Regions from separate parts of the Trujillonella humicola genome, predicted to be linked through region 1. Evidence: riboswitches for the same ligand, from Rfam matches in the RefSeq annotation. Region 1 holds a riboswitch; the other holds the start of a gene.

Region 1 (7,256 bases):
CCCAGTCGAACTCGTCGAGGGTCACCTGGTCGAAGCGGCCGCCGAGGGCCACGCCGGCGTTGTTGACCAGCAGCGTGACGTCCGGGTGGGCGGCGACCAGCTCGTCGGCGACGCGCTGCGTGGCGACGGGGTCGGCCAGGTCGACGACGGCGGTGGCCACCGAGACGCCGGGGTGCGCCGAGCGCACGGCCGCCGCCACGCCGGCCAGCCGCTCGGCGTCCCGGTCGACGAGCACCAGGTCGCTGCCGCGGGCGGCCAGCAGCGGCGCGAGGGCGGCGCCGATGCCGCTGGCCGCGCCGGTCACGACCGCCGTCCCCCCGGCGAAGCGGTAGGCGTCCATCAGGCCGCCGCCTGCAGGTGGGCCGGCTGCGCGCGGGAGAAGCGGATGCCCTCGTCGTCGACGGGGGACCGGCGGAAGAGCAGCCGGTCCCGCAGGTAGTTCTGGTGCAGCTTCCACGGTGCCCGCCCTCCCTGCTTGGGCAGGGCGGTGAGGCTGCGCTGCACGTAGCCGGAGGTGAGCCCGAGGAACGGCTCGCGGACCGGGTCGGCGGGGGCCAGCGGGGTGGCGACGTCGTAGCCGTGCCGCTCCATGTGCGCCAGCAGCCGGGTGACGTGGCGGGCGACCAGGTCGGCCTTCAGCGTCCACGCGGCGTTGGTGTAGCCGATGGTCATCGTGAAGTTGGGGACGCCGGACACCATCATCCCCTTGTACGAGACGGTCTCGGACAGCTCGACGGGCGCGCCGTCGACGGCGAGGGTCATGCCGCCGATCGGCAGCAGGTTGAGGCCGGTGGCGGTCACGATCACGTCGGCGTCCAGGTGCTGCCCCGACTCCAGGACGATCCCGGTCTCGTCGAAGCGGGCGATCCGGTCGGTGACGATGGACGCCTGCCCCCGGCGGACCGCCCGGAACAGGTCGCCGTCAGGGACGACGCACAGCCGCTGGTCCCACGGGTCGTAGGGCGGGGTGAAGTGCGTGTCCACGTCGAAGCCCTCGGGCAGCTGCCGGCGCTGCTCCTTCTTGAGGAACGCCTTCATCGCCGCGGGCCGCCGCCGGGCGAACTGGTAGGAGGCCATGGACACGAGCAGGCTCTTCCAGCGGACCACCGGGTAGACGAGCCGCTCGGGCAGGAAGCGGCGCAGCGCCGCGGCCAGCGGGTCGCGTCCGGGGAGGGAGACGACGTAGGTGGGCGTGCGCTGCAGCATCGTCACGTGCGCGGCCCGCGGGGCCAGGCTCGGCACGAGGGTGACCGCCGTGGCGCCGCTGCCGATGACGACGACCCGCTTGCCGCCGACGTCGAGGTCCTCGGGCCAGTGCTGCGGGTGGACGATCTGCCCGCGGAAGGTCTCGGCGCCCTCGAAGCGGGGGCTGAACCCCTCGTCGTAGCGGTAGTAGCCGGAGCACACCGACAGCCACGAGCAGGTGAGGGTCAGCCGCTCGCCGGTGTCGGTGCGCCGCGCGGTGACGGTCCACCGCGCGTCCTCCGAGGACCACTGCGCGTCCAGCACCTCGCAGCGGTAGCGGATCTTGTCGGCCACGCCGTACTCGCGCGCGGTCTCCTCGATGTAGCGGCGGATCGAGGGGCCGTCGGCGATCGCCTGCGGATCGGTCCACGGCCGGAAGGAGTAGCCGAGCGTGTACATGTCGGAGTCCGACCGGATCCCGGGGTAGCGGAACAGGTCCCACGTGCCGCCCAGCGCCTCACGGGCCTCGAGCACCGCGTAGGTGGTGCCGGGCCGCTCGTCCTCCAGGTGGCAGGCGGCGCCGATGCCGGACAGACCGGCCCCGACGATCAGGACGTCGACGTGCTCTGGCGTCTGCGCAGTCATGGGGCTCCCGCTCTCCTCGTCCGTCCGCGCCATCGTGCACCGCGCCGACGGCGTTGTCGACGCGGTGTCGAGAGGATCAACGACGTGTCGGCCGATCGGTTGCGGCGGTCACGCGGGGACGTCGTCGGCGCCGTAGATCGTGCGCAGCCAGACGGTCAGGAGGACCTCGAGCAGGGTGTCCTCGGCCAGGGCCGGCTGCTGCCCCGCGATCGACGTCTGGATGACCCGCTCGTTCATCCAGTTCAGCGCCACGGCGAGGTCGCGGGCCGGCGGACCGGGCGGCGCAGCACCCCTCGCCCGCTCGGCCTCGATGGCGGCGGCGGTCTCGGCCACGAAGCCCTCCATCACCGACGACCACAGCGACTGCACCTCGGGGCTCGCGGCCAGGAGCTCGGTCGCGGCGGCGGTCAGCGCGCGGTGGTCGCGGAAGGTGTCGCGCACGGTGACCAGCGCCGCCCGCCACGCGGCGCGCGCGCCCGCGGCACCGGCCAGCGCGGCCGAGCGGGCCGCCTGCGCCTCGCCGACGACGCGGTCGAGCAGCGCGAGGACGACCGCCTCCTTGGAGGCGAAGTAGAAGTAGAACGTCGACCGGGAGATGCCCGCGCCGCGGGCGAGGTCGTCCACCGAGATGTCGGCCAGCGGACGCTCTTCCAGCAACCGCTCCGCGGTGGCGAGCAACGCCCGCTCCCGGTCGTCACCCGAGGGCCGGCGGACCCGGCGGCCGCGGCCGGGGCCGCCGTCGGCACCCGTGGCGTCGACGGGGCGGGGGGAGGACATAGGTCCGCACGCTAGCCGGTGTCGAGGGAGTCGACGCCCTGTCGAGCAGAAGCGCCTCGATCAGGGCAGGCGCCACACCCTCGTCCGGCGCACCCCCGGCCCCTCGGTCTCGGCGATCTCGTGCACCGCCGCCTCGACCAGCCGCTCGACCGGGAGGTAGGGCCGCCCGGGGTCGCCGACGTACACCTCGCAGCCGGCCGCCCGGGCGCGCCCGAGGAAGGGCAGCACCCGCTCGGTCATCACCCGGTCGTAGCAGACGTCCCCGGCCAGGACGACGTCCACCGGCGGCACCGGATGGGCGAGGACGTCACCCAGCACGCCGATCCCGGGGACGCCGTTGAGCCCGGCGTTGACCCCGATCGCCGTGCGGCTGAACGGGTCGACGTCACTGGCCAGCACCCGTGCCGCCCCGGCCAGGGCGGCCGCGATCGCCACCAGCCCGCTGCCGGCGCCGAGGTCGAGCACCCGGCGGCCGGCCACGACCGCCGGGTCGTCGAGGACGAACCGGGCCAGCGCCTGGCCGCCGGGCCACGCCGCCGCCCAGAACGGCGGGGCGTCCCCCGCTCCCCCGGCGCGCACCTCCATCGCCTCCCACAGGGCGACGACGTCCTCGGCCACGTGCAGCCGCACCTCCGGCACCGACGACGGGCGGCGGACCGCCGTGTGCGCGCGGACGAAGCTCGAGGGGATCACACCGGCCATCGTGTCCCGCCGCTCCGGCCCCCCTCGCGGGGAGCAAGAGGAAGGGCCCCCGTGCCCCCCACCACTCGCAGGCTCGCGGCGGAACCCTGCACGAGGTCCTAGTACCAGCCGGTGGACTGCGAGTGCGCCCAGGCGCCGCAGGGGCTGCCGTACCGGTTGCCGATGTAGATCAGCCCCGCGTCGATCTGGCGGTAGCCGTCGCTTGTCTTGGCGATGCCGGTGCCGGCCCACGTGGAGTCGAGGAACTGGGCGATGCCGTAGGCGGTGCTGGTCGGGTTCTGCGCGTTCGGGTTCCAGCCGCTCTCGCGCCCCCAGAGCCGCTCGAGGCAGGAGAACTCCGAGGCGCTGCCCACCTGGGCCAGCGCGTAGTCCTTGAACGAGCCCCGCGGCGCACCCTGCGAGGCGGACGGCGACGAGGACGGCGAGGAGGAGGACGAGGACGGCGCAGGCGCGGGGGCGCTGGCCGGCGGCCGCGCGGCGGCCTGCGCGGCCTCGGCGGCGGCCTGCGCCTCGGCGGCGGCCTGCGCCTCGGCGGCGGCCTGGGCCTCGGCGGCGGCGCGGGCGGCGGCCTCGGCGGCGGCGGCCTCGGCGGCCAACCGGTCGAGCTCGGCCTGGTCGGCGGCCTGCTGGGCCTCCGCGGCGGTGATCGCCGAGGTGCCCCGCTCCGAGCGGGAGGCGGCGAGGTCGCCGAGGCCGGACAGGTCCGGCGCGGCGGCCGCGGCGGGGTCGATGCCCAGCGCCTGGGCCACGCTCACCGTCTCGCTGACGGGCACGGCCTGCTCCGCCTCGGCGGTGGCCGGGGCCTCGCCGGTGACGACGACGCTGACCAGGACACCGCCGGCGGCCGCGGCGGCCAGCAGCAGGCCGGGACGGCGGGAGCGCAGCGGGGAGCGGAAGCGGCGGAATCGGGTGGTGTGCTGCGAGGACATGCGGGGAGGACTCCAGGGAGAGGGCGCACGCGCGACACCGGCCCCCTCGCGAGGGGGCGCCGGGCGGTGCTGTGTGTCGTCGGAGGTTCCCGGGGCGCTGTGGGCGCCGTGTCCGGGGCGGGGCGGGTGCGGGCGGTTACGCGATCGGGCGGCGGAACCGGCGGCACCTGCGGGCCGCGGGAGCCCGGAGGCGGGGCATGCGGGAACTCTCCGTTCCTTCCGTGGCCGCCTACCGAGTTAGCTGACGGGTTCGGGCGGGAAGAAGCCCTACCCGGGCACCGACGACGGTCGGCGCGCGGGATTCACCCCAGGACTGCGGTGGGTCCCCGGCTCGCTCCCGCGGCTGCGGTCGCGACTCGGCGGCGTCCGGCCGAACTCCCCGGGTGGGGACGAGAGGACCGACCGGACGGAGGACACGGTAGGCGCCGTTACCGGCCCGTGACAATGCCGGACGCCGATTCCGGTCCGTGACGAGCATCGCCCCACCCGTCCCGGCAGCCCTCGGCAGGTGCGCGAGGACGACGCTGCGTCACCGGCCCCCGGCCCGGTCCCGGCCCGCACAGGAGGCCGGCCGGCCCGTCGGCCGGCCCGGGACGACCCGGTCAGGAGGCGACGGGGTGGCGGCCGTCCCCGAGGACGAGGAGGTCCGCCGAGGAGCCTCCACCCACGGAGGACAGCACGTCCTCGAGCTGCCCGGTCAGCCGGCGCAGGGACTGGCGCGCCTCGTCCCGCTGGCGGCGCAGGTCGTCGACCTCCGCCTGCGCCCCGGCCAGGCGGGTGGCCGCGGCGGCCTCCGCCGACTCGCGGTCCCGGCGGGCGCGCGCGTCGTCCTCCTCGCGCTGCTCCCGGGCCTGCGCGAGCAGCGCCGCGGCCTCCTCCCGCGCGGCGGCGAGGACCAGGGCGGCCTGCTGGCGCAGGCCCCGGGCCTCCACCCGGGCGGTGTCGCGCTCGGCGACCGCGGCGGTGCGCATGGCCTCGACCTTCTCCAGCCGCGCCTGCGCCTCCTGGCGGGCCTCGGCGGCCATCCGCTGCGCCTCCTCCAGCGCCCCGGCGGTCAGGGCCTCGGCCTCCTCGGCCGCGCGGGCGAGGACCTCCTCGGCCAGCCCGCGCCCCTCGGCGGTCTCCCGTTCGCGGTGGAGCTGGGACAGCCGGCAGCGGGCGCTCTGCAGTTCGGCGGAGCAGGCCGCGTAGCGGCTGAGCAGGTGGTCGGCCTCGCGGCGGGCCAGCGCGATCTCCGCCTCCGCCCAGGCGACGTAGTTGTCCACCTGGAGGCGGTCGTAGCCGCGCAGCGCCCCGGAGAACGTGGGTGCCGTGCTCAGCAGACCGTCGAGGCCGCCCGGCGCCCGGAGCTCACCCTCGCCGGGAACGACGTCCCCCGCCTGCGCCTGGCTCCGCTGGAACATCGGCTCCCCCTCGGTCCTCGGCCGCACCGCTCCGGGCGGTGACTGCACGTTCCCAGACCTGGGCACGCCGCTCGCGCGCGCGGCGGATGACGGTTGGATGACACCGGCGTCGTTCCACCGGCCGTGCGGGACCGGCTACGCGGCGCTGTCGTCAGGTCACGGGCGGGTCACGCTCGGGACGGCGCGGGGCCGGGCCCTGCCGGACCCGGCCCCGCTGCCTCGGTGCGGCCGGCGTCGGTCAGAGCGCTCCACCGGTCATCGGCCGGATCATCGACTCCTGGGTGCAGGTGGCCACGAGCCGGCCGTCCTCGGTGAAGACCTCGCCGACGCCGAACGCGCGCCCACCGCCGGTGTGGGTGCTCCGCAGCGCGTACAGCAGCCACTCCCCCGCGGCGACGTCGTCGTGGAAGTACAGCGCGTGGCTCAGCACGCCGGTCGACAGGGAGCGGTGGGCCAGGCTCAGGCCGACCCCCTCGTGCGGGCGCATGGCGGCGCCGATGAAGGAGTTGGTGCTGGCCCAGGTGAGCAGCGCCTGGGAGATGTCCCGCTCGGTGCGGTCGGTGGCCCAGCGCGACCAGTACTGGAGCTCGGGCGGCCCGACGAGCGCGGGGTCCACGACGTCGACGCCGCCGACGGTGCGCTGCTCGTGGCCCTCCAGCCAGCTCTGCTGGGCCGGGGCGTCGTCCGGGCGGCCGAGGGCCGGCGGCTCGGCGCCGTGCCGGATGACGTCGGGCTCGTCGGCGCCCAGCAGCAGCAGCGACCGGGCCAGCCGCCGCTCGCCCTGGCTGACCGTGACCGAGAGGCTGGCCAGGGACCGGCCCTCGTGGAACCGCTCGACGTCGAGGGTCACCGGCCGGTCGGCCCGACCGGTGCGGGCGAAGGTCGAGTGCACCGAGGTGACGCGCTTGCCGGTGGCCTCGGCGGAGGCGGCGACGATCGCCTGGGCGATCATCTGGGCGCCGGCGACGACCGGGCCCTCGGTGGCCAGGCAGCGGCCCTCGTAGCGCCCGTCCCCGGTCCGTTCCAGCTCGAGCACCCGGAGCACGCCCTCGACGGTCGGGCGGGTCTGCTCGGCCGTTCCGCTCGCGCCGTCGCTCACGAGGAGGCCCCGTTCCCGGCGGCCTTCTGCGCCTGGATGGTGCCCTGGATGCCGTCCTCCGGCCGGGCGCCGGGGTAGCCGTCGTCGTGGACGGTCGACCAGTGGGCGTGGTTGAGCTCGTGCAGGGTGAAGCACGCCTTGAGCGCGTTCTGGAAGCCCATGTTGTCGACCGACTGGTTGACCGACTCCTTGATCAGCAGCGCGGTCACCGTGGGCAGGGCGGCGATCCGCCGGGCCAGGGCGAGCGTGCCCTCGGCGAGCTCCTCGCGCGGGTGCACCTTGCTGACCATGCCGAGGGCGTGGGCCTCGCGGGCGTCGATGGAGTCGCCGGTGAGCAGCAGCTCCTTGGTCTTGCGGGGGCCGAACTCCCACGGGTGGGCGAAGTACTCCACGCCGCACATGCCCAGCCGCTGCCCGACGACGTCGGAGAACTGCGTGTCCTCGGCGGCGACGATGAGGTCGCAGGCCCACATCAGCATCAGCCCGGCCGACATCACGTTGCCGTGCACCTCGGCG
Region 2 (7,256 bases), on a different contig from region 1:
TCGGCCGTGTGGTCGGTGTCCGACCTCGCCTTCCGACGCGAGCTGGTCGATCTGGGCCTGCCGAGCGGGCGCAAGGCGGGGACGGTGGCGCCACCGGCGTGCCCGGTCAGCCTCCCGGACTACGCGCGGGGTCTCCTCGACGGTGACGGCAGCGTGGGATTCACGCGCACCGGCCTCCCGTTCGTCAGCTTCGTCACCGCCAGCCGGCCTCTGGCCGAGTTCTTCTGCGCCCAGGCGCTGGCGGTGGCCGGGGTCCACCGGACGATCGGACGGAACACGCGCGACGGCGTCTTCAACCCGATGGTGGCGGGTGATCCCGCTGCCCCCTTCGCGGCCTGGCTGTATCCGGACGGGTGCCTCGCGCTGGAGCGGAAGCAGGAGGCGGCCGCACGCGTGGCCGCGTGGACGAGGCCCGCGGGCATGCGGGCGCGCCCGGCCTTCGGTGCGCGCCGGTGGACGGCAGCCGAGGACGCTGACGTGTTCATCGGCTCGATCCGAGAGGCCGCCGGCCGGCTCGGTCGGAGCGAGAAGTCCGTGACCATACGTCGGGTCCGTCTGCGGAAGGCGGGTTCAGCGAGGTCGCCTGGCGTCCGCGTCGAGGAGTAGCCGAGCCCGGAGGATCCGGCGGGCCTCCTACCGTGGGCGCGTGCCGGAGCCGCTGCACGACCTGCCGCACATCGACGAGCACGCCGTCGACGTCGCCACGCCGACGGAGGTCACCTGGGCGGCGGTGCTCGCCGCGCTGCACGACACCTTCACCGGGCCCGCCGCCCGGTCGGTGGCCCGGGTGCTGGGCTGCGCCCCGGCCACGACGACCGGCCCCGACCTCCCGCGCCCCGGAGCCGCCGTCCCGGGCTTCCGCGTCATCACCGCCGAGGAGCCGCGGCTGCTGGTGCTCGCCGGCCGGCACCGGTTCTCCCGGTACGGGATCGTCGTCCGGCTCGACCCGGCCGGCAGCGGCACGCGGGTGCGGCTGGAGAGCCGGGCGGCGTTCCCCGGTCCGCACGGGACGCTGTACCGGCTGGCCGTGGTCGGCACCGGGGGGCACGTCGTCGCGGTGCGCCGGCTGCTGGCCGGCGTCCGGAGGGCCGCGGGGGCGACGTCGTCCTAGGGTCCGCGGCATGGCGGAACACGAGCTGCGGACGGTCCTGACGGGTGGCGGCTTCTTCGAGGGCCCGCGCTGGCACGACGGCACCTGGTGGGTGTCGGACTTCTACCGGCACACGGTCAGCCGGGTGACTCCCGACGGCGAGGAGACCGTCCTGTTCGAGGTGGAGCACCAGCCGTCCGGGATGGGCTGGCTGCCCGACGGGTCGCTCGTCGTCGTCTCCATGAAGGACCACCGGCTGCTGCGCTGGGCCGACGGCGCGCTGACCGTCCACGCCGACCTCACCGAGCACTGCGGCGGGCACCTCAACGACCTGGTCGTCGACGCGCAGGGGCGGGTGTACGTCGGCGACTTCGGGTTCGACCTGATGGCCGGCGGCGACGCGCGCACCACCACGCTCAAGCGGGTCGACCCCGACGGCTCGGTGCACGTGGTCGCCGACGGGCTGCTGTTCCCCAACGGCTCGGTCATCACCCCGGACGGCACGCTGGTGGTCGGCGAGACCCTGGCCAACCGCTACACCGCCTTCGACCTCGGCGCGGACGGCGAGCTGACCAACCGGCGGGTGTGGGCGGCGCTGGGCCCCGAGGTCGCGCTGGGGTCCACCGAGGAGGTGCTCGGGCAGCTGACCGTCGCCCCGGATGGCTGCGCGCTCGACGCCGAGGGACACGTCTGGTCGGCCGACGCGATCGGCGGGCGGGTCGCGCGGATCGAGCCGGGCGGGTCGATCGTCGAGTCGGTGGCCGCGCCCGACGGGCTCGGCGTGTACGCCTGCATGCTCGGCGGGGAGGACGGGCGGACGCTGCTGATGTGCTGCGCGCCGGACTTCTACGAGCACAACCGGGCGCCGGTGCGGGAGGCCGTGCTGCTGGCGACCGAGGTCGGCGTGGCGCACGCGGGCCGGCCGTGAGGCGCGCACCACACGTGTGACGCATCCCCTCCCCGGCCGGGCCCTTGGACCCGGTCGGGGAGGGCGAGGCGTCCCTAGCGTCTGCGCCACCGACGAGACGGAGGCGCCCGTTGACCGCTGTCCAGCACCCCCCGACGCAGACGCCCACCCCCACTCCCCCCGAGCCGGACGACGTCCCCCCGGCCCGCCCCCGCGGCACCGGCGCAGCCGTGGCCGGCACCCGCGCGGTGGCCGACGAGTCCGTGCGGCTGAGCCGGGAGCTCGCCGCGATCGCGCTCGGCCTGGAGCGGGAGCTCACCGGCGGCCCGGCCGACCCGCGCTTCGCCGACCCGGCCTGGCGCGACCACCCCGGGTACCGCCGGCTCGGCCAGGGCTACCTGGCGTGGTCGGCGTCCCTGGACCGGCTGGTCGACCGGTACGAGGCCTCCGGCGCCGGCTGGCGGGAGGTCGAGCGGGCCCGGTTCGCGGTGCGCGCCCTGGCCGCCGCCGCCGCTCCGACCAACACGCTGGCCGGCAACCCGGCGGCGCTCAAGCGGGCGGTGGAGACCGGCGGCGCCAGCGTCGTCCGCGGGCTGGGCCGGATGCTGTCGGACCTACGGTCCAACGGCGGGCTGCCCGCGCTGAGCGACCCGGCCGCGTTCGCCGTCGGGCGGAACCTGGCGACCACCCCCGGCGCCGTCGTCTACCGGGACGACGTCATGGAGGTCATCCAGTACGCGCCGGCGACGCCCGAGGTGCACGCGCGGCCGCTCCTCGTCATCCCCCCGATCATCAACCGCTACTACTTCCTCGACCTCCGGGCCGGCCGCAGCTTCGTCGAGCACGCCGTCGCGCAGGGCTTCCAGACGTTCGTCGTCAGCTGGCGCAACCCCGGCAAGGCACAGGCGCACTGGGACCTCGACACCTACACCGAGCGCCTGCGGCGGGCCGTCGCGGTCCTGCGCCAGGTGACCGGCTCGCCCGACGTCAACACCGTCGGGTTCTGCGCCGGCGGGATCCTGCAGACCCTGCTGCTCAACCACCTGGCCGCGATGGACGACACGTCCGTGCACAGCGCCGCCTACGGCGTGACGCTGCTGGACTTCGCCGAGCGCGCCCCGCTCGGCGCCTTCGCCGGGCGGTGGGTGACCGGCCTGTCGGCGCGGCTGTCGCGGGCGCGCGGCGTGCTCGGCGGGACGTCGCTGGGCTCGGTGTTCAGCCTCATGAAGCCCGAGGACCTGGTCTTCGGCGGCCTGCGGTCGCAGTGGCTGCAGGGTGAGCCGGTGCCGGCGTTCGACGTCCTGGCCTGGAACTCCGACCCGACGAACCTCCCGGCCAAGGTGCACGGGCAGTTCCTCGAGATCTTCCGGGAGAACGCGCTGGTGCAGCCCGGCGGACTCACCGTGCTCGGCACACGCGTGGACCTCGGGGAGATCACCGTGCCGACGTTCGTGACCGGCGCGGTGACCGATCACCTGACGCCGTGGCGCGGCTGCTACCGGACGACGCGGCTGCTGTCGGGCCCGAGCACCTTCGTGCTGAGCAACGGCGGGCACATCCAGAGCCTGATCAACCCGCCGGGCAACCCGAAGGCCAGGCACTGGGTGGGCGGCGAGGCGGTGGCCGACCCCGAGGAGTGGCGGGCCGGCGCGGAGGAGCGCGCCGGCAGCTGGTGGGAGACCTGGGCGGAGTGGACGGCGGTGCGCTCGGGGCCGCGGGTGCCGGCGCCGGCCGCACTCGGCAGCGAGCGGCACCCGGTGCTCTGCGCGGCCCCCGGCCTGTACGTGCTGGACCTCGCGCCGGCCTGACACGCGGACGACCCCCGCCCGGCGGCGTGCCGGGCGGGGGTCGGACACGCCGCTACTGCAGGCTGACGGTGACACCACCCGAGAAGGACGAGTCGTGGAGCTCGATCGACGTGGGCACGGTGCCGGCCGGGACGTCGAACACGACCTTGCTGACGACCATGTTGCCCGGGTTGATCTCCTCGTACAGCGACGACGAGTCGTCCAGGTAGATGGCCGCCTCGGTGTCGGCGCTGAACTCCTGGCCCTGGGCGTTGAAGAGAGACGTGTTCTCCCCGAAGAAGCTCTGCGGCTCGTTCCCGATGTTGGACACGGTCAGGTCGACGACGCAGAACGTGCCCTGCGCGGTCGTGCTCATGTACTGGCTGCCGATCTCGGTGCGGCTGCAGTCGATGCCCTGGACGACGAACTCGAACTTCCCGTCGCGCGCCGGCTGACCGATCGTCGCGTCCGCGTTCACGGCAGGCGCCGAGTCGCCCGCGCCACCGGCCGCGCCACCGTTCGCCGACGTGCCACCGGAGTCCCCCGAGCCTCCGGCGCTCTGGCTGGCGATGACCGCGATGACGGCGATCGCCGCCACCACGAGGAACCAGGCCTTCTTGTAGAAGGGCTTCTTGGCCGGCGCCGGCGCCGCATAGGGCGGCTGGGGAGCCTGCAACTGCTGAGTCATGGCGGTCTTCCTCGCTGCGTCGATGAGTCCTGCAGAGACGACAAGGCGTCCTTGCGCGTCTGAGCTCTCATCGGCGCACCGAGCCGGAACGGGACCCCATCCACGGGGTACCGGAACCAACTAGCCCCAGCGGGCTCAACGGCCTCATGGACCTCCCCGGGGAGCAGACAGCCAGCGACCCCCGCCCGGCGGCTGCCGGGCAGGGGTCGTCGTGCGTTCGGGCTGGGGTCAGCGGACGGCGCCGCGTCCCCCTCCGGCCCCTCCGCCGCGCTTCTTGTTCTGGTCGCCGAACTTGGCCACCATCTGCTTGATCTTCTCCTGGTTGTGCGGCTTGCGGGCCTCCTGCACCAGCTTGGCGGCAACGCCTGAGGCGATCAGCTTCCGGATCATCCCGGCCATGTCTTCCTCCTCCAGTCGGGTCGGTTCACGTCGTCGTTGCCCCGTCGTTGCCCGCTCGACCGGTGGGTCAACCCCGGGCATTTCCGTCGACGCCCCGCCAACGCCCGGCGACGCTGCGTGGTGCCATGCCGCGGCGATTCGATTACACCGGACGATGCGACATGGGTCGCGACCCGGAGCGGCGGCGGGACGGCGTCCGCGCTGCTCAACGCCCGCACGGGCGGTTCCGACACGCCCGAGCTCGGGGTGGGACGGCCGTGGCGTGTCCGGCTGCGGGCCGCGCTGCCGGGGGTCGAGGGCCGCCCTAGCGTCATGCCGTCCGTCGAGGCCCCTACCCGTCGCTGATCAGCTGGCGACACTCGGCGGACCCGCCGAACCGGGCGCCGCGACGAAGCGCCGCCCGGACCGGGGACCCACCGAACCAGTGGGGTGAAGCGCTGTGCCGGGACGACGACGTCCCGGGACAGGCCGGGCGATTCCTGCGTCCGAACCCGTCAGCTAACCCGGTAGGCGGAACACGGAGACCCAAGGAGAACCCGTCGTCCATGACGACTACTCGCACGTCCTCGCGCCGTCTGCCCCGTTCCGTCAAGGGGGCCGCGATCGCCCTGGTCGCCGGTGCGGGCTTCGCCCTCACCCCCACTGCGGCCGCCGCCTCGGTGCCCGCCTCCGTCCCCGCCGCAGTGCCTGCCGCGGTGCCGGCGGCCGTTCCGACGGCCGTCCCGTCCTTCGCCCCGACCCCGGCGGCCCAGGTCGCCGTCGACACGGCGCTGGCCCAGGTCGGCAAGCCCTACCGGTGGGGTGGTGGCGGGCCGTCGAGCTTCGACTGCTCGGGCCTGGTCAAGTACTCGTACGCGGCCGCGGGCATCAACCTGCCGCACTCGTCGCGGATGCAGTCCCAGATCGGCCTGCCGATCAGCCTGTGGGACATGCAGCCCGGTGACCTGCTGTTCTTCTACAGCCCCGTCGGCCACGTCGGCATGTACGTCGGCAACGGGATGATGGTCCACTCCTCCACGTACGGGAAGCCCGTCTCCGTGGTGTGGGCCGGCTCGGTGCCCGGTTACGTCGGATCGGCCCGCCCCGCCTGGTGAGGATCCCTCGGCACCCCGGTCGCCGCGCTGCGACCGGGGCTCCGAGGCGCTCAGCCGCTCAGCCGCAGGGGGAATGCGGCCGGTCCGTGGGAGCCAGGGAGAACACGGCCTCCGGATCCCGCGGCCACGAGGCGAGGAACAGGTAGCCGAAGCGGGTGTTCAGGTGGGCCTCAGGGCCGGCCTCGGCCACCGCGCGGGCCAGCTCCCCGGGAGCGTGGTTGGCGAAGCCGACGACCTCGTCGCCGTCGGCGAGGGTGACCACCCCGTCGTGGACGCCGAGCACGAACACCGACCGCCACTCCGACAGCGCCCCGGTGTGGCACAGCAGGATCGTGGCGCGGTGCGGCGTGTGGCCGGCGGTCCTGCGCGTGCAGGTCGTCCCGACCGTCGGAGCGGGGCTGGGTTGCGGGTCGACGCTGGTCACGGTTCCTCCCCCGGGCGGCGCGGCGTTGCGGCCCTCTCCTCCCCTCCATCGACCGGACCACGCACCGGGGACCCCGGGCACCACGACGACGGGTGACCGCCCTCCCCCGGCCGGGTGGCCGTGCGGGCCGGAGCTCACGCTGAGCGACGCGACACCGGTGCGATGCCGCCTCAGAGCGCGATGCCGCGTTCCTGCAGGTGCGCGGCGACGTGCGGCGGCAGGTCGACGTCCACCAGGAGCTCCCCGACGTTGTAGAACGACCCGCGCCGCTCTCGGGCGGCGACGATCGCCGCGGCGTGCGAGCGGTCGATCGTGCACACCTGCTCGATGACCGCGGCCGGAGCGGTGTTGACGTCGACCAGCCCGCCGTCGTCGTACCCGCGGCCGAGATCGGGCCGGCCGATGCCCAGGTCCCGGGCCAGCGCCGGATCGCGGCCGGCGAGCTCGCGCGCCTCCTCCCGCCGGGCGCGCGCCGCCAGCGCCCCCGCCAGCACGCGGTCGGAGTGCGAGGGCAGCTCGCCGGGGCGGCCGTACACCTCCCGGCGCAGCGGGCGCAGCTGCAGGCAGGCCGCGACGACGACGGCCACGGCCGAGACGGCGAGGACGCCGTTCACCGCCGCGGCGCCGCTGCCGACCGGCTCCCCGCTCGCGTCCCGCGGGATCAGCGACGTCAGGGCGACGAGCGCGGCCCCCAGGGCGGTGTAGAGGACGGCGGAGCGGAGGACCGGCGGGCGGCGCAGCCGGTGCCAGGCGTGCCAGAACGGCGCCGCGGCGAACAGACCCACCGTGCCCACCGCGACCACGTAGTACCAGCCCCCGCGCAGGAAGCGCTCGGACGTCGACGGCGCGGGACCGCCTGACTGGGTC

Evidence for each region. Region 1 has a riboswitch for cyclic di-AMP ahead of ACK586_RS12155 (aggregation-promoting factor C-terminal-like domain-containing protein). Riboswitches for the same ligand answer to the same signal wherever they lie in the genome.
Region 2: linked by a shared signal. The riboswitch ahead of ACK586_RS12475 (NlpC/P60 family protein) and the one ahead of ACK586_RS12155 (aggregation-promoting factor C-terminal-like domain-containing protein) in region 1 are both predicted to bind cyclic di-AMP.

What each region holds. Positions count from the first base shown of each region.
Region 1 covers NZ_JBJNRJ010000019.1:68,967-76,222, forward strand. Annotated here, with positions in the region: gene ACK586_RS12135 (SDR family NAD(P)-dependent oxidoreductase) at 1-340, opposite strand, end outside; gene ACK586_RS12140 (flavin-containing monooxygenase) at 340-1,830, opposite strand; gene ACK586_RS12145 (TetR/AcrR family transcriptional regulator) at 1,939-2,607, opposite strand; gene ACK586_RS12150 (class I SAM-dependent methyltransferase) at 2,668-3,300, opposite strand; gene ACK586_RS12155 (aggregation-promoting factor C-terminal-like domain-containing protein) at 3,408-4,238, opposite strand; cyclic di-AMP (ydaO/yuaA leader) riboswitch at 4,450-4,610, opposite strand; gene ACK586_RS12160 (coiled-coil domain-containing protein) at 4,841-5,641, opposite strand; gene ACK586_RS12165 (acyl-CoA thioesterase) at 5,880-6,740, opposite strand; gene ACK586_RS12170 (enoyl-CoA hydratase) at 6,737-7,256, opposite strand, start outside.
Region 2 covers NZ_JBJNRJ010000020.1:52,339-59,594, forward strand. Annotated here, with positions in the region: gene ACK586_RS12450 (hypothetical protein) at 647-1,111, shown strand; gene ACK586_RS12455 (SMP-30/gluconolactonase/LRE family protein) at 1,122-2,018, shown strand; gene ACK586_RS12460 (PHA/PHB synthase family protein) at 2,228-3,805, shown strand; gene ACK586_RS12465 (DUF4352 domain-containing protein) at 3,858-4,472, opposite strand; gene ACK586_RS12470 (hypothetical protein) at 4,701-4,871, opposite strand; cyclic di-AMP (ydaO/yuaA leader) riboswitch at 5,256-5,399, shown strand; gene ACK586_RS12475 (NlpC/P60 family protein) at 5,417-5,965, shown strand; gene ACK586_RS12480 (hypothetical protein) at 6,024-6,389, opposite strand; gene ACK586_RS12485 (ComEA family DNA-binding protein) at 6,560-7,256, opposite strand, start outside.